DNA from 3 places in the Streptomyces sp. NPDC048270 genome. Region 3 is predicted to be linked to each of the others. Evidence: riboswitches for the same ligand, from Rfam matches in the RefSeq annotation. Region 3 holds a riboswitch; each other region holds the start of a gene.
The links. Region 3 has a riboswitch for thiamine pyrophosphate ahead of thiO (glycine oxidase ThiO). Riboswitches for the same ligand answer to the same signal wherever they lie in the genome.
Positions count from the first base shown of each region.

Region 1: another riboswitch for thiamine pyrophosphate. It lies ahead of AB0D66_RS15895 (thiamine ABC transporter substrate-binding protein); the one in region 3 lies ahead of thiO (glycine oxidase ThiO).
Region 2: another riboswitch for thiamine pyrophosphate. It lies ahead of thiC (phosphomethylpyrimidine synthase ThiC); the one in region 3 lies ahead of thiO (glycine oxidase ThiO).

Region 1 is NZ_JBEZLV010000015.1:64,277-69,936, forward strand. It holds gene rlmN (23S rRNA (adenine(2503)-C(2))-methyltransferase RlmN) at 1-777, shown strand, start outside; TPP riboswitch at 836-943, shown strand; gene AB0D66_RS15895 (thiamine ABC transporter substrate-binding protein) at 1,027-2,127, shown strand; gene AB0D66_RS15900 (iron ABC transporter permease) at 2,223-3,839, shown strand; gene AB0D66_RS15905 (ABC transporter ATP-binding protein) at 3,839-4,867, shown strand; gene AB0D66_RS15910 (cytochrome P450) at 4,864-5,660, opposite strand, start outside.
Region 2 is NZ_JBEZLV010000002.1:279,288-284,947, forward strand. It holds gene AB0D66_RS02740 (helix-turn-helix domain-containing protein) at 1-539, shown strand, start outside; gene AB0D66_RS02745 (SsgA family sporulation/cell division regulator) at 637-1,086, shown strand; gene AB0D66_RS02750 (YibE/F family protein) at 1,131-2,510, opposite strand; TPP riboswitch at 2,583-2,728, shown strand; gene thiC (phosphomethylpyrimidine synthase ThiC) at 2,722-4,509, shown strand; gene AB0D66_RS02760 (hypothetical protein) at 4,601-5,407, opposite strand; gene AB0D66_RS02765 (metallophosphoesterase) at 5,558-5,660, opposite strand, start outside.
Region 3 is NZ_JBEZLV010000009.1:30,447-36,106, reverse strand. It holds gene AB0D66_RS10865 (FAD-dependent oxidoreductase) at 1-964, opposite strand, end outside; TPP riboswitch at 1,045-1,157, shown strand; gene thiO (glycine oxidase ThiO) at 1,155-2,324, shown strand; gene thiS (sulfur carrier protein ThiS) at 2,321-2,521, shown strand; gene AB0D66_RS10850 (thiazole synthase) at 2,527-3,321, shown strand; gene pknB (Stk1 family PASTA domain-containing Ser/Thr kinase) at 3,488-5,389, shown strand; gene AB0D66_RS10840 (deoxyribonuclease IV) at 5,399-5,660, shown strand, end outside.

The sequences.
Region 1 (5,660 bases), on a different contig from region 3:
GTGCTGATGCGCTACCCCGACCGGGTCACCATGTGCATCTCCTCGCAGGCCGGCTGCGGCATGAACTGCCCGTTCTGCGCCACCGGCCAGGCCGGTCTGGACCGCAACCTCTCCACCGCCGAGATCGTGCACCAGATCGTCGACGGCATGCGCGCGCTGCGCGACGGCGAGGTCCCCGGCGGCCCGGCCCGCCTGTCGAACATCGTCTTCATGGGCATGGGCGAGCCGCTGGCCAACTACAACCGCGTGGTCGGCGCCATCCGCCGCCTCACCGACCCGGAGCCCGACGGCCTCGGCCTGTCGCAGCGCGGCATCACGGTCTCCACCGTCGGCCTGGTCCCGGCCATGCTGCGCTTCGCCGACGAGGGCTTCAAGTGCCGTCTCGCGGTCTCGCTGCACGCCCCCGACGACGAGCTGCGCGACACCCTGGTCCCCGTGAACACCCGCTGGAACGTCCGCGAGGTGCTGGACGCGGCCTGGGAGTACGCCGAGAAGTCCGGCCGCCGGATCTCCATCGAGTACGCCCTGATCCGCGACATCAACGACCAGGCCTGGCGCGGCGACCTGCTGGGCAAGCTGCTCAAGGGCAAGCGCGTCCACGTCAACCTGATTCCGCTGAACCCGACGCCGGGCTCCAAGTGGACCGCCTCGCGGCCCGAGGACGAGAAGGCCTTCGTCGAGGCCATCGCCCGGCACGGGGTGCCCGTCACCGTTCGGGACACCCGCGGCCAGGAGATCGACGGCGCGTGCGGCCAGCTCGCCGCCTCGGAGCGCTAGTTTCCGCCGCGAGAGGCCTCTATTCGGCCACGGGGTACCCTGTGGCCGAACCAATTTCATATTCCGACAGGGGAGCGCCACAGCGCTGAGAGTGCGGTTCCGTCACCGCAGACCCTCTGAACCTCGCCCCGGTCATTCGGGGTAGGAAGTTCGGTCACCACTCATGCTGTTGCGCCCTGCCCGGCGTCCGCTCCCACAGAGCGCCGGGCAGGGCCGCGTCTTCTCCTGGTCATCCAGGAGGAATCACCAGTGAGCACCACCAAGAAGATCGCGGGCGCCGCGCTCGCGGCCGCGCTGGGCGTCACCACGCTCAGCGCCTGCGGCGGCGGCGACGCCAAGGACAAGAACGCGGGCGCGAGCGACGCCCCGAAGTCCAAGACCGTCACGCTCGTCTCCCACGACTCCTTCAACGTGACCGACGCGGTCCTCAAGGAGTTCGAGCAGCAGAGCGGCTACACCGTCAAGGTCCTGAAGTCCGGGGACGCCGGCGCGGCGCTCAACCAGGAGATCCTCACCAAGGGCACCCCCCGCGGCGACGTCTTCTTCGGCGTGGACAACACCCTGCTCTCGCGCGCCCTCGACAACGGCATCTTCACGCCGTACGAGGCCAAGGGCCTGGGCGGGGTGAAGCCGGAGTTCCAGCTCGACAAGGAGCACCGGGTCACCCCGATCGACTCCGGCGACATCTGCGTCAACTACGACAAGGCCTACTTCGCCGACAAGAAGATCGCCCCGCCGCAGACGCTGGACGACCTGGTCAAGCCGGAGTACAAGAACCTGCTGGTCACCGAGAACGCCGCGACCTCCTCGCCGGGCCTCGGCTTCCTGCTCGCCACCGTCGGCAAGTACGGCGACGAGGGCTGGAAGGACTACTGGAGCAAGCTCAAGGCCAACGGCGTCGAGGTCGTCGACGGCTGGGAGCAGGCCTACAACGAGCGCTTCTCCGGCTCCGCGGGCGGCAAGAAGGCCAAGGGCGACCGCCCGCTGGTGGTCTCCTACGCCTCCAGCCCGCCGGTCGAGGTGCTGTACGCCGAGCCGCAGCCGGCCGAGGCCCCGACGGGTGTCGCCACCGGCACCTGCTTCCGCCAGACCGAGTTCGCCGGCCTGCTGAAGGGCGCGAAGAACGAGGAGGGCGGCAAGGCCCTCGTGGACTTCCTGATCAGCAAGAAGTTCCAGGAGGACATGCCGCTCCAGATGTTCGTGAACCCCGTGACGAAGGACGCCGCCCTGCCGGAGCTGTTCACCAAGCACGGCGTGGTGGTCGACAAGCCCGAGAACGTGGCTCCCGAGACCATCGCCAAGAACCGTGAGCAGTGGGTCAAGGCATGGACCTCGCTCGTCGTGAAGTAGGCGGCACCAAGGGAACGGGCGCGGCGCCGGGGGGCGCCGCGCCGGTCCCCGGCCCCCGCGAAGGCGGCCGGGCCCTGGCCGTACGGCTCGCCCTGATGGCCGTGCCCCTCGCCTTCTTCGGGCTGTTCTTCGCCTATCCCGTGGCCTCGATCGTCGGGCGGGGCCTCAAGACGGACGCCGGCTGGCAGCTCGGGAGGATCGGCGAGGTGCCGACCCGGCCCGACATCGCCGACGTGCTCTGGTTCACCACCTGGCAGGCGCTCGCCTCCACCGCGCTCACCCTGCTGATCGCGCTCCCCGGCGCCTACGCCTTCGCGCGCTTCGAGTTCCCCGGCAAGCAGGTGCTCCGGGCCCTGGTGACCGTCCCGTTCGTCCTGCCGACCGTGGTGGTCGGCACCGCCTTCCTCGCGCTCGTCGGCCGGGGCGGGCTGCTCGACGAGCTGGCGGGCGTCCGGCTCGACACCACCGTCTGGGCGATCCTCCTCGCGCACGTCTTCTTCAACTACGCCGTCGTCGTCCGCACGGTCGGCGGACTGTGGGCCCAGCTCGACCCCCGCCAGGAAGAGGCCGCCCGGGTCCTGGGCGCCGGCCGCTTCGCCGCCTGGCGGCGGGTGACGCTGCCCGCGCTGGCCCCGGCCGTGGCCGCGGCCTCGCTGATGGTGTTCCTGTTCACCTTCAGCTCCTTCGGCGTCGTACTGATCCTGGGCGGGCCCTCGTACTCCACCCTGGAGGTGGAGGTCTACCGGCAGACCGCGCAGCTCCTGGACCTGCCCACGGCGGCCGTGCTGACGATGGTGCAGTTCGCGGCGATCGGCGCGATCCTCGCGGTGCACGCCTGGACGGTGCGCAAGCGGGAGACGGCGCTGCGGCTGGTCGATCCGGGGCGCACGACGCACCGGCCGCGCGGCTGGGCGCAGCGCACCCTGCTGGGCGGGGTGCTGCTGACGGTCGCCCTGCTGATCGTGGCCCCGCTGGCGGTGCTGGTGGAGCGGTCCTTCGACGCGCCCGGCGGATACGGGTTCGGCTTCTACCGGGCGCTGCAGGAGGTGGGCGCGGGCGGCGGGACCTTCCTGGTGCCGCCGCTGGAGGCGATCTGGAACTCCCTGGAGTACGCGCTCGCCGCCACCGCCATCGCCCTGGTCATCGGAGGGCTCGCCGCGGCGGCCCTGACGAGGCGCGGCGGCCGGTTCGTACGGGGCTTCGACGCGCTGCTGATGCTGCCGCTCGGGGTGTCCGCCGTGACGGTCGGCTTCGGCTTCCTGATCACCCTGGACGAGCCGCCGCTCGACCTGCGGACCTCGTGGATCCTGGTGCCGCTCGCGCAGGCCCTGGTGGGTGTGCCGTTCGTCGTACGGACCATGCTGCCGGTGCTGCGCGCGGTCGACGGGCGGCTGCGGGAGGCCGCCGCCGTGCTCGGCGCCTCCCCGCTGCGGGCCTGGCGGGAGGTGGACCTGCCGCTGGTGCGGCGGGCGCTGCTGATCGCGGCGGGCTTCGCCTTCGCCGTCTCGCTCGGCGAGTTCGGCGCGACCGTCTTCATCGCCCGGCCGGACCAGCCGACGCTGCCGGTGGCCGTGGCGCGGCTGCTGGGGCGGGCCGGGGAGATGAACTACGGGCAGGCGATGGCCCTGAGCACGATTCTGATGCTGGTGTGCGCGGTGTCCCTGCTGGTGCTGGAGCGACTGCGGCCCGACAAGACCTCGGGAGAATTCTGATGACACTGCTCCGGCTGGACGGGGTGTCGGTCCGCTTCGGAGAGCGCGCGGTCGTCGACGACGTGGACCTGGAGGTCGCCGAGCACGAGACCGTGTGCGTGCTGGGGCCGAGCGGGAGCGGCAAGTCGACCCTGCTGAGGGTCGTCGCCGGGCTCCAGCCGGTGTCCGCGGGCCGGGTGACGCTGGGCGGGGCGGACCAGGCCGGCGTGCCCGTGCACCGGCGGGGCGTGGGCCTGATGTTCCAGGACCACCAGCTCTTCCCGCACCGGGACGTCGGCGGGAACGTCGCCTTCGGGCTGCGGATGCGGGGCGGGAGCCGCGGTTCGCACCAGGCTCAGGTCGCGCAGCTGCTGGAACTGGTCGGCCTCCCCGGGGCGCAGGACCGCGCGGTGGCCTCGCTGTCGGGCGGCGAGCAGCAGCGGGTGGCGCTGGCCCGGGCGCTGGCCCCGTCGCCACGGCTCCTGATGCTCGACGAACCGCTGGGGCAGCTGGACCGGGGGCTGCGCGAGCGGCTCGTGGTCGAGCTCCAGGGGCTGTTCACCCGGCTGGGGACCACGGTGCTGGCCGTCACGCACGACCAGGGCGAGGCCTTCGCGCTGGCCGACCGGGTGGTGGTCATGCGGGACGGGCGCGTGGCGCAGGCCGGGACGCCGCTGGAGGTGTGGCAGCGTCCGGCCTCGGAGTTCGTGGCCCGGTTCCTCGGCTTCGAGAACGTGGTCCCGGCCGTGGTCGCGGGCGGCGTCGCGGGGACCCCGTGGGGCAAGGTCCCGGTGCCGGCCGGATCCCCGGAGGGCGGGCAGCGGCTGCTGGTGCGCCCGGCCGGAGTCGTCCTGGCCGCGGACGGGCTGTGGTGCGAGGTCGTGTCCCGCACCTTCCGGGGCACGCACGTGGCACTGCTGCTGCGCCCCGAGACGGGGCCGCCGCTGGAGGCGGAGTGCGACCTGGCGGGGGCACCGGCCGCGGGGGACCGGGTCGCGGTCACCTTCACCCCCGCCGAGGTGGTGGTCCTGCCGGCGGACACGGCCTAGGGCCGGATGGCGTCGCAGGCCACCGGCAGGTGGCGGGGCCCGCGCAGGACCGCGTTCTTGCGGTAGGGCGGCGGGTCCTCCAGCAGGCGCGGGTTCTCCAGCCGCCGTGCGAGCTCGCTCAGGGCCAGCTGGGCCTCCTGCCGGGCCAGCGGGGCGCCGAAGCAGCTGTGGATGCCGCTGCCCAGGCCGAGGTGCTGGATGTCCCCCCGGTCCGGGTCGAAGCGGTCCGGGTTCTCGAACCGCTTCGGGTCGCGGTTCCCGGAGGCCAGGATCAGCCACAGGGACGCGCCCTTCGGAATGGTGACCCCGGCGACCTCGATCTCGGAGAGGGTGCTGCGCTGGGGCAGCAGCTGCACGGGCGGCTCGTACCGCAGGAGCTCCTCGACGATGGGCACGGACAGGGAGGGGTCCTCGCGCAGCCGCTGGAGGACCTCCGGGTGGCGCAGCAGGGTCAGCATGCCGTTGGTGATGAGGTTGACGGTGGTCTCGTGACCGGCGATCAGCAGGAGGGCCGAGGTGCTCAGCACCTCCATGGTGGTCATCGAGCCGTCGGGGCCGTCCGCCGTCGCCAGTTGGGACAGCATGTCGTCGCCGGGGTTCTTGCGGCGCTCCTCGATCAGTCCGGCCAGGTACATGCCCAGCTCCATGCGGGCGTCCATGGCGCCCTTGCCGTGCTGGGCGGGGTCCGCGTCCGGGTCGGGGTCCAGGCTGGCTGCGAGGGCCTCCGCCCAGACGTGGAAGCGCGGCTCGTCCTCGCGGGGCACCCCGAGCAGCCGGCAGATCACCGAGACGG
Region 2 (5,660 bases), on a different contig from region 3:
TGGCCGTTGGCGGACTGCAGCAGAAACGTCGCAGCATGATCCTCGACTCGCTCGCGCACTTCCGCGAAGCCGTCGGGGCCCCCGTCTACTTCGCGATGTTCCGCGAGGGTGAGATCGAGGTCGTGGGCGTCTCGGACACCCCGGCCAGCCCGGCCTGCGAGGAGTGGGCCGATTTCCGCGAGACCGGCCACGCGCACGCCATCGGGCAGTGCCTGCTCGGCCAGCTCGACGAGAAGACGCGCAAGGACTATTACGACCGGCATCCGGTCGAGGCCATCACCCCTTATACCGTGCCGGATCAACGGTCGCTGGAGCACCGGATCGGATCACTGGAGCGAATGCAGCCCGTGATCGAACGGCAGGAATATGCCTTGGGCACGGTATGTGCGGCCATTCCCATTACGGCGGGTGACGCCGCCGCGACCATGGCTGTTTCTCTACCCCTGCACCAGGCAGAAAGATTGCCCTGTGTAGTCGATCGGCTACGGAGTGAAGTAGGCGCGCTGTTGAGCACCCTCTCGTTCTCTATCAGTATCTGAAAACTCACTCCTTGTGATCTGCTAGCGCTTACACCACCCTTGTCAAGAGGGTCCTGGGGGACCATTCCTGGCCACTTCCACTACATCGGGGTAGGCAATGCGCGAGTCGGTACAGGCAGAGGTCATGATGAGCTTCCTCGTTTCCGAGGAGCTGTCGTTCCGGATTCCGGTGGAACTCCGGTACGACACTCGTGATCCCTACGCAGTTCGCCTTACCTTCCACCTTCCCGGAGATGCGCCCGTGACCTGGGCGTTCGGCCGGGAACTGCTCCTCGACGGCATCAACAAGCCGTGCGGTGACGGCGATGTGCACATCGCCCCCACCGACCCCGAGGAGCTGTCCGATGTCCACATCCGCCTTCAGGTCGGCGGCGACCGGGCTCTGTTCCGCGCCGGCGCGGCGCCGCTCGTCGCGTTCCTCGACCGCACCGACCGGCTCGTTCCGCTCGGCCAGGAGCGGAACCTGGGTGACTTCGAGGAGAACCTCGACGAGGCGCTCGGCAAGATCCTGGCCGAGTCCCGGCAGAACGAGCAGAACGCGGGCTGACCAGGCACCGCCGATGTGAGGGGGCCGCTGACCGCGGTGTCTCCTCAGCGCTTGCGCCGACGGCCCCGGCCGCCACGGACCGGCCCCGGGGCCGCTGCCGTCTCCGGGGTCCCCGGCCGGTCGGCCGAGACGACCAGAGCGGCCAGCGCCGTCGTCACGGGGACCGAGGCCACGAGGCCGATCGAGCCCACGAGGGTCCGTACGATCTCCTCCGCGACGAGCTCGCTGTTCGCCACCGAGCCCATGCTGCTGTTCGCGATCGTGAACAGCAGGAGCAGGGGGAGCGCGGCGCCCGCGTACGCCAGCACCAGGGTGTTGACCACCGACGCGATGTGGTCGCGGCCGATCCGGATGGCTGCCCGGTACAGGGCGCGCGGCCCCATCGAGGGGTCGGCCTGACGGAGTTCCCACACCGCCGAGGTCTGCGTGACCGTCACGTCGTCCAGGACGCCCAGCGAACCGATGATCACGCCTGCGAGCAGCAAACCGCTCATGTCGATGTCCGGGTAGAGCCCGTGGATCAGACCGGTGTTGTCGTCGGTGTTGCCGCTGAGGAACGCCCAGTCGATGAACAGCGAGCCCAGCAGTCCGATCAGGACCAGGGAGACGAGCGTGCCGAGGACGGCGACCGAGGTGCGGGCGGTCAGCCCGTGGCACATGTAGAGGGCGATGAGCATGATGGCGCTCGCCCCGATGACCGCGACGAGCAGCGGGTTCGACCCCTGCAGGATGGCCGGGAGGATGAAGAGGGTCAGCACGCCGAAGCTGATGACCAGGGCGATCAGCGCGAACAGTCCGCGCATCCGGCCGACCACGACCACCGCGACGGCGAAGATGGCCGCCAGCAGCGCCATGGGGAGCTTGCGGTTCACGTCGATCACCGAGTACTGGAGGTCCCGGGGGGCGTCCGGCGCGTAGGCGACCACGACCTCCTGGCCGTCCGTCAACTGCCGCGGTGCGCCGGGCTGGACGATCTCCACGAAGGTGCGGCCCTGGTCCGGCCCGGTGCCGACCTTCACGGTGGCCTTCTTGCACTCGCCGGTCTGAGCGGCCTGCGCCTCGCGGCCCTCGGGGGTCGAGGTGTCGCCGGTGGTCGGCACCTGCGAGGCGTTCACCGATTTGCAGTCGACGTGCTCGAGCGAGACGACCGTGCCCTGCTGGGTCTGGCGGTCGAAGCCGACGCCCGTGCGCTCGTGGGCGGGGGCGCCGCCCGGCCAGAGCACTGCCATGCCGACGAAGACGGCGGCGGCGAAGGGGATCAGCACGGCCGCGATGACCTTGCGCAGGTGCTTCGAGACGGGGGCCGCCGGGCCGTGGCCGTGACTGTGGGCATGGCCGGCGGAGTGCCCGGAACCCGAGTGCGCGTGGCCTGTGTGGCCAGAGGGATCCGTGGGCTCGGTGGGGGGCTGCGGCGAGGTCGTCACTGGCAGATCATCGCAAGAGATGAGGGGGCCCACTGTTCAGCACGCCCTAGATGACGCTAGCGTGGGGGCACCTTTGCACAACGCGGGAGCTCGGAGCACCGGGCTGAGAGGGCGCTGATCACCGTACGAGCATCACGGATGCGTACGGGAAGAGGCTGCGTCGACCGCCGAACCTGTTACCGGGTAATGCCGGCGTAGGGAGATAGGTCTCATGACCATTCAGGACGCACGCACGCCTGCCGTCAGCCAGGACACCGACGGCCAGACCGAGCGCCAGCCGGGCTGGCACAAGGGCTACGTGGCGGGCTCCCGCCCCGACATCCGGGTGCCGGTCCGCCAGGTCCACCTCACCAACGGCAAGGACGTGACGCTCTACGACACGTCCGGTCCGTACACCGACCCGCAGATCGAGACCGACGTGCGCCGCGGTCTCGCTCCGCTGCGCGAGAACTGGATCATCGGTCGCGGGGACACCGAGGAGTACGCGGGACGTCCCGTGCGCCCCGAGGACGACGGGATCAAGCACACGTCGCCGCGGGGCGGGCTCAAGAACCTCGACGCGGTCTTCCCGGGCCGTCCGCGCCAGCCCCGCCGGGGCCGCGGCGGCGCCGCCGTCACGCAGCTCGCGTACGCCCGCCGGGGCGAGATCACCCCGGAGATGGAGTACGTCGCGATCCGCGAGAACGTCTCCCCCGAGGTCGTCCGCGAGGAGATCGCCGCAGGTCGCGCGGTGCTTCCCGCGAACGTGAACCACCCCGAGATCGAGCCGATGATCATCGGCAAGCGGTTCCTGGTGAAGGTCAACGCCAACATCGGCAACTCCGCGGTCACCTCCTCCATCGAGGAGGAGGTCGACAAGATGACCTGGGCGACCAAGTGGGGCGCCGACACCGTCATGGACCTCTCGACGGGCCGCAACATCCACACCACGCGCGAGTGGGTGCTGCGCAACTCCCCCGTCCCGATCGGCACCGTCCCGCTCTACCAGGCGCTGGAGAAGGTCGACGGCCGCGCCGAGGACCTGACCTGGGAGATCTACAAGGACACGGTCATCGAGCAGGCCGAGCAGGGCGTCGACTACATGACGGTCCACGCCGGCGTGCTGCTGCCGTACGTCCCGCTGACCGCCCGCCGCAAGACCGGCATCGTCTCCCGCGGCGGATCGATCATGGCCGCGTGGTGCCTGGCGCACCACAAGGAGAACTTCCTCTACACGAACTTCGAGGAGCTCTGCGAGATCCTCGCGACGTACGACGTCACCTACTCGCTGGGTGACGGCCTGCGCCCCGGCTCCATCGCGGACGCCAACGACGCGGCGCAGTTCGCCGAGCTGAAGACGCTGGGCGAGCTGAACACCATCGCCAAGCGGCACAACGTCCAGACCATGATCGAGGGCCCGGGCCACGTCCCGATGCACAAGATCAAGGAGAACATCGACCTCCAGCAGGAGATCTGCGAGGAGGCGCCGTTCTACACGCTCGGCCCGCTGACCACCGACGTCGCGCCCGCGTACGACCACATCACCTCGGGCATCGGTGCCGCCATGATCGCCTGGTGGGGCACCGCGATGCTCTGCTACGTCACGCCCAAGGAGCACCTGGGCCTGCCCAACCGCGACGACGTCAAGACCGGCGTCATCACGTACAAGATCGCCGCGCACGCCGCGGACCTGGCCAAGGGGCACCCCGGAGCCCAGGAGTGGGACGACGCGCTGTCGGACGCCCGCTTCGAGTTCCGCTGGGAGGATCAGTTCAACCTGGCCCTCGACCCCGACACGGCGCGTGAGTTCCACGACGAGACCCTGCCCGCCGAGCCGGCCAAGACCGCGCACTTCTGCTCCATGTGCGGCCCGAAGTTCTGCTCGATGAAGATCTCGCAGGACATCCGCCGCGAGCACGGCGGCGACCTGAAGGCCGAGGAGATCCAGGCGGGCATGGCGGAGAAGTCCGCCGAGTTCGCTGCCTCGGGCAGCCGCGTCTACCTGCCGCTGGCCGACTGAGGCACCCCGTGCGCGAGGGCGCCCCTCCCGGCAGGTTGTGCCGGGAGGGGCGCCCTCGTTTCACGTGAAACATCGCCGCGTCGGGCGGGGCCTACTGCGGCTCGCGTTCCGGTCCGCCGAAGTCCGGGCTCGAGAAGTCCGGCGCTGTGTAGCCGGGCCGGGGGCTCTCCGAGGGTGATCCCGGGCTGGTGAAGTCAGGCGCCGTGTACCCCAGGTGGGGCATCCGGCTGCCGCGTCTGCGCGGGGCCGGCAGACCGGCTCCCGCGCTCGGGTCGGCCAGCGCGTCCCGCAGGAACGGCATGATGCCTCGCTCCAGCAGCGCGGTCCGCCAGGCTTCGCGGGCCCGCGCGACCTCGTCCGGCACCGCATCGGCCCCGTCCGCGGACACCTCGGTCGCGCCGTTGCGCACGGCCGTCACCAGCAGGCCGATCACGGCGAAGACCAGGGAGGCGACGGTGAGCACGCCGAAGAACGAGCCCGCCGTCAGCATGGTGTCGGCGAAGGCCGGTTCGGGCTCGATCAGTTTCAGGATGTAGCCCACCAGCAGGAAGATCAGCATGGCGGTGCCCGCCAGGACGGGTGCGAGGACCGCGATCACCGCGCCGAGGCCCGCGCCGCCCTGCCCGTCGGCTTCCTCCCCCGCGGTCCCGGGGGTGGAGAGGACCTCGTCGCGCCGTTCCTCGCGGACCTTCACGTAGTGGTCGTACTCGGTTGCGGCCGCTGCGGTCAGCAGGGCGCTGGCCCCCAGGGCCATGGTGCGCAGCTGTTCGGCGTTCAGGCGTTCGCCGAGGGCGGCGAGCTCGGGCCGTTCATGGGCGGTGCGCAGCGCCTCGTCGAGGAGCCGATCGAACTCCGGCCGGTCTTCGGTCAGCAGGTGCGGAGCGCTGGTCATGTGCATCCCCCGATGCTCCGTGGAGGCCGGTTTGCCCGCGTAGACCCGGGCGCCGGCACAAACGGAGGAGAGCCTGCTACGGATAGAGCGATGGTAGAGGGCCCACACACCAGGTTGACAGGGGCTTTCCAGAAATACCCCCTGCGTGACAAAGGCTCAGTCGCTCAAGGGAAGTTGCACGACCAGCAGTTTGCCCGCCATGGTGACGCCGCCGTCCATCGCGATGGCGAGCCCGTCCGCGTACACGTGGGGGCCGTCC
Region 3 (5,660 bases):
AGTACGGCACCGGGTCGTAGGCCTCGGCCGGCTCCGCGGCCAGGATGTTCGCGGCGACCGTCCGCGGCCCCTGGAGCGCGTTGTCCCAGTGGTGCACGAGCAGCCGGGCCCCGTAGCGGGCCGACGGGAAGGAGGCGCAGTCGCCGACCGCGTACACCCCGGGCAGCGAGGTGCGCAGGTGGGCGTCGGCGGTGACCGAGCCGTCGGGGCCGAGCGATACGCCGGTCCCGGCCAGCCAGCCGGTGGCGGGGCGGGCGCCGATGCCCACCACGACCGCGCCGGCCGGCAGGGCCCGCCCGTCCGCGAGCAGCACCCGGTCCCCGTCGATCCCGGCGACCTTCGCGCCGGTGACCAGCTCGGCGCCCGCCTCCGCGTACCAGCGGGCCATGGGCTCGGCGACCTCCGCGGGCAGCGCGCCCGCCAGGACCCGGTCCGCGGCCTCGACCACGGTCACCTCGCAGCCCGCCTCCCGGGCCGCGGTGGCGAACTCCGCGCCGATCCAGCCCGCCCCGACGACCACGATCGAGGGCGCGGCCGCCAGTACGGGGCGCAGCCGCTCGGCGTCGTCCAGGGTGCGCAGCAGGTGCACGCCCGGGACCCCGTCGGTGCCGGGCAGGGTCAGCGGCTGGGCGCCGGTGGCCAGGACGAGGACGCCGTACGGGACCGGTCCGGCCTCGGTGTCCAGTTCGCGTGCGGCGGCCCGGAGCCCGGTGACCTCCGTGCCGAGCCTCAGCTCGATGTCCAGCGCTTCGAAGTCCACGTCGAAGGCGGAGTCCTCGGCCTTGCCGAGCAGGACCGCCTTGGACAGCGGGGGCCGGTCGTAGGGCTGGTGGGGCTCGGCGCCCAGCAGGGTCACCGGTCCGGTGAATCCGCGCTCGCGCAGGGCGACCGCGGTCTGCACACCGGCCATTCCGGCGCCGACGATCACGACGCCGCTCTCAGTCTGTTCCGTCTGCTCGTTCACCCGGCCACCCTAATCACCTGACGACTCGTCAGGAATAGGTGCCCCTTACCCGGTGTCGGCGGCGGGGTTAGTCTGGCCACCGTACCTATCGCGGGAGTCCGGGCGCACCGGGCTGAGAGGGAGGCTGGACGGCCTCCGACCGTACGAACCTGATCCGGGTCATGCCGGCGAAGGGAGGGGCTGGACGCCCATGCACTCATCTCGAAAGGGATCCGACGTCCTCGTCATCGGGGGCGGGATCATCGGGCTCGTCACCGCCTGGCGGGCCGCCCGGCGGGGCCTCGGCACCGTACTGGCCGACCCCGCCCCCGGCGGCGGGGCCGCCCAGGTCGCGGCGGGGATGCTCGCCCCGGTCACGGAGCTGCACTACGGCGAGGAGGCCCTGCTGGGCCTGGGCCTCGCCTCCGCCGCACGCTATCCGGGGTTCGCCGCCGAGCTCGCCGAGGCGAGCGGCGGGGTGGACATCGGCTACCGCGCCTGCGGCACCCTGGCCGTCGCCCTCGACGCCGACGACCGGCTCCACCTGCGCGAGCTGCACGCCCTCCAGCGCCGCTGCGGCCTGGACTCGGAGTGGCTCACCGGCCGCGAGTGCCGCCGCCTGGAGCCGATGCTGGCCCCGGGCGTGCGCGGCGGGCTGCGCGTGGACGGCGACCACCAGGTCGACCCCCGCCGGCTCGCGGCCGCCCTGCTGGCCGCGTGCGAGCGGGCCGGCGTGGACGTCCGGCGGGCGAGCGCGGAGCGGCTGCTGGTCACCGCGGACCGGGCGGCCGGCGCCGTCCTCGACGACGGTACGGAGCTGCGCGCGGACCAGGTGGTGCTGGCGGCGGGCTCGCTCAGCGGCCGGCTGGCGGGCGTACCGGCCGAGGTGGTGGCACCCGTACGACCGGTGAAGGGGCAGGTGCTGCGCCTGTCCGTGCCCCCCGCCTACGCGCCGTTCCTGTCGCGGACGGTCCGGGCCGTCGTGCGCGGCAGCCACGTCTACCTGGTGCCGCGGGAGAACGGCGAGCTCGTCATCGGCGCCACCAGCGAGGAACTCGGCTGGGACACCACGGTCACCGCGGGCGGGGTCTACGAACTCCTGCGCGACGCCCACGAGCTGGTGCCCGGCATCACCGAACTCCCGCTGGTGGAGACCCGGGCGGGGCTGCGCCCCGGCTCGCCCGACAACGCGCCGATGCTCGGCCCGACCGACCTGCCGGGCCTGCACCTGGCCACGGGCCACTACCGCAACGGGGTGCTGCTGACCCCGCTCACCGGCGAGGTCATGGCGGACCTGCTGACCACCGGCGAACTGCCGCCGATCGCCCGCCCCTTCACCCCCCGCCGGTTCTCCGCCGCACGTCAGGAGTCGTACGCATGACCATCTCCGTCAACGGCGAGCCGCGCGAGGTCGCGGCCGGCACCACGCTCGACGCGGTGGTCGCCACCCTGACCGCGGCGCCCTCCGGGGTCGCCGCCGCCCTCAACGAGACCGTGGTCCCGCGCGGGCAGTGGCCGGCCACGCCGGTGGGCGACGGCGACCGGGTCGAGGTCCTCACCGCGGTCCAGGGAGGCTGAGCGGCATGGCGGACGACCTCTTCGCACTCGGCGGCCGCACCTTCTCCTCCCGCCTGATCATGGGTACGGGCGGGGCCCCGAGCCTGGACGTGCTGGAGCGGGCCCTGGCGGCCTCCGGCACGGAACTCACGACGGTGGCGATGCGGCGGCTGGACCCGACGGTCCAGGGCTCCGTCCTCTCCGTGCTCTCGAAGCTCGGCATCGCGGTCCTGCCCAACACGGCGGGCTGCTTCACGGCGGGCGAGGCCGTGCTGACGGCGCGGCTCGCGCGGGAGGCGCTGGGCACGGACTGGGTCAAGCTGGAGGTGGTCGCGGACGAGCGGACCCTCCTGCCGGACGGGGTGGAACTCCTCGACGCGGCCGAGACCCTCGTGGACGAGGGCTTCACCGTCCTTCCCTACACCAACGACGACCCGGTGCTGGCGCGCAAGCTGGAGGACGTGGGCTGCGCGGCGATCATGCCACTGGGGTCGCCGATCGGCTCGGGGATGGGGATCCGCAACCCGCACAACTTCGAGCTGATCACGGAACGGGCGGGGGTCCCGGTGATCCTGGACGCGGGCGCCGGGACGGCCTCGGACGTCGCCCTGGCGATGGAACTGGGCTGCGCGGCCGTGATGCTCGCCTCAGCGGTGACCCGGGCCCAGGAGCCGGTGCTGATGGCCGGCGCGATGCGGGACGCCGTGTCGGCGGGGCGCCTCGCCTTCCGCGCGGGGCGCATCCCGCAGCGCCGCTTCGCCGAAGCCTCCTCTCCTGCGGAGGGCCGCGCCACCCTGGACCCCGAACGCCCGGCGTTCTGACCCGCGGGGGCCGGGGCGGAGCCCCGATCGTCGAGCCTCGCCGGCGATCGAGGCGGATGGTCTGCGGCCGGCCCCCGGCAACGGTTCGCAGGCGGGTGCGTCACAGGTGCGCTGCAAGGGGACCCGCCCCGGCCGGGCCGCGTCGGCGCGCCAATAGAATCGCCGGGTGGATACGACCCTGGATGACCCCCTCGTCGGGCGCGTGCTCGACGGCCGCTACCGCGTTGACGCCCGTATCGCGGCCGGCGGCATGGCCACGGTCTACCGGACCGTCGACACCCGCCTGGACCGCGTCCTGGCCCTGAAGGTGATGCACCCGGCCCTCGCCGCGGACGCCGCCTTCGTCGACCGGTTCATCCGCGAGGCGAAGTCCGTGGCCCGGCTCGCCCACCCCAACGTCGTCGCCGTCTTCGACCAGGGCACGGACGGGCCGTACGTCTACCTCGCCATGGAGTACGTCTCCGGCTGCACCCTGCGCGACGTGCTCCGCGAGCGCGGCGCGCTCCAGCCGAGGGCCGCCCTCGACATCCTGGAGCCCGTGCTGGCCGCCCTCGGCGCCGCCCACCGGGCCGGCTTCGTACACCGCGACATGAAGCCCGAGAACGTCCTGATCGGCGACGACGGCCGGGTCAAGGTGGCCGACTTCGGGCTGGTCCGGTCCGTGGACTCGGTGACCCACACCACCGGCTCCGTCCTCGGCACCGTCTCCTACCTGGCCCCCGAGCAGATCGAGAACGGCGTCACCGACACCCGCGTGGACGTCTACGCCTGCGGTGTCGTCCTGTACGAGATGCTCACCGGCACCAAGCCGCACACCGGCGGCTCCCCCGCGCAGGTGCTCTACCAGCACCTCAACGAGGACGTGCCGCCCCCGTCCGCCGCCGTCCCCGGCCTCCCCGTCGGCCTCGACGAACTCGTCGCGCAGGCCACCGCGCGCAACCCGGAGCTGCGCCCCTACGACGCCGCCGCCCTGCTCGGCCTCACCCGCGAGGCCCGCGCACAGCTCAGCGACCCCGAGCTGGACGCCGTACCGCCGCAGGCGCGCGCCGAGGAGCGGACGGCCGCCGAGGACCGCACCAGCGTGATCCCCCGCCCGGTCACCGCGCACCAGCCCGTGCACCAGACCTCCCGGCTGCAGGCTCCGCCGCCGCCTCCGCCCGCCCCGCCGGCCGCCCGCGGGCCCCGGCGCGGCGTGCTGCTGGTCGTCGCGGGCGTGCTGCTCGCCCTCGGGCTCGGCACGGGGGTCTGGTACATCAACTCCGGCCAGTTCACCAAGGTGCCGAACCTGCTCGGCAAGACCGAGGAGCAGGCCAAGTCGCAGCTCTCGGCGGCCGGCCTCGGCGTGAAGCGGATCGAGCGGAAGTTCAGCACCTCCTTCGACCGCGGCACCGTGATGAACACCGACCCGCCGGGCGGCAAGCGGATCCGCGGCAACGGCACGGTGACCCTCACCATCTCCCGCGGGCCCGAGGTCGTGGCCGTGCCCAACCTCAAGGGCCGCCCGCTGGAGGAGGCCAAGGCCGAGCTGGCCAAGTCCGGGCTGGCCCCCGGCATCGTCACCCAGGCCTTCAGCCAGGACGTCGCGCAGGGCTCGGTGATCAGCACCGACCCGGCGGGCGGCGAGAAGCGGGCCCCCGACACGGCCGTCGCCATGATCGTCAGCAAGGGCCGCCCGGTCCCGGTGCCGAGCGTGGCCGGCGCCCCCTTCGAGCAGGCCCGTTCGACGCTGGAGGGCCTCGGCCTGAAGGTGGCCGCGGCACCCGAACAGGTCAACGCCCCCTCCCCGGCCGGCACGGTCGCCAACCAGTCGGTCGGCGCCGGAACCCAGGCCGCGGCCGGGGACACCGTGACGCTGACCCTGTCCAAGGGCCCCCGTCAGCTCCCCGTCCCGGACGTGACCGGCCAGGACGTGGACGCGGCCCGCAAGGCGCTGGAGGGCGCGGGCTTCAAGGTGAAGGTGGAACGGCCGCTCATCTCCTTCAGCAAGACCGTGGAGTCGCAGTCGGTGGCCGGCGGCCAGAACGCCCCTGAGGGCACCACGGTCGTCATCAAGACCAAGGGGCTGTGAGCAGTGGTGATACGCAATCCGGTGGGCGGGCACGTCCCCGTCGCGGGCGGGCTGGCCTCGGTGGGGCTGACGTACGCCCGGGAGATGGGCGCCGAGGCGGTCCAGGTCTTCGTCGCCAATCCGCGCGGCTGGGCCACTCCGGTGGGCAACCCGGCGCAGGACGAGCTGTTCCGGTCGCGGTGCGCCGAGGAGTCGCTCCCGGCCTACGTCCACGCCCCGTACCTGATCAACTTCGGCTCGCACACCGAGGCGACCGTCGAGAGGTCGGTGG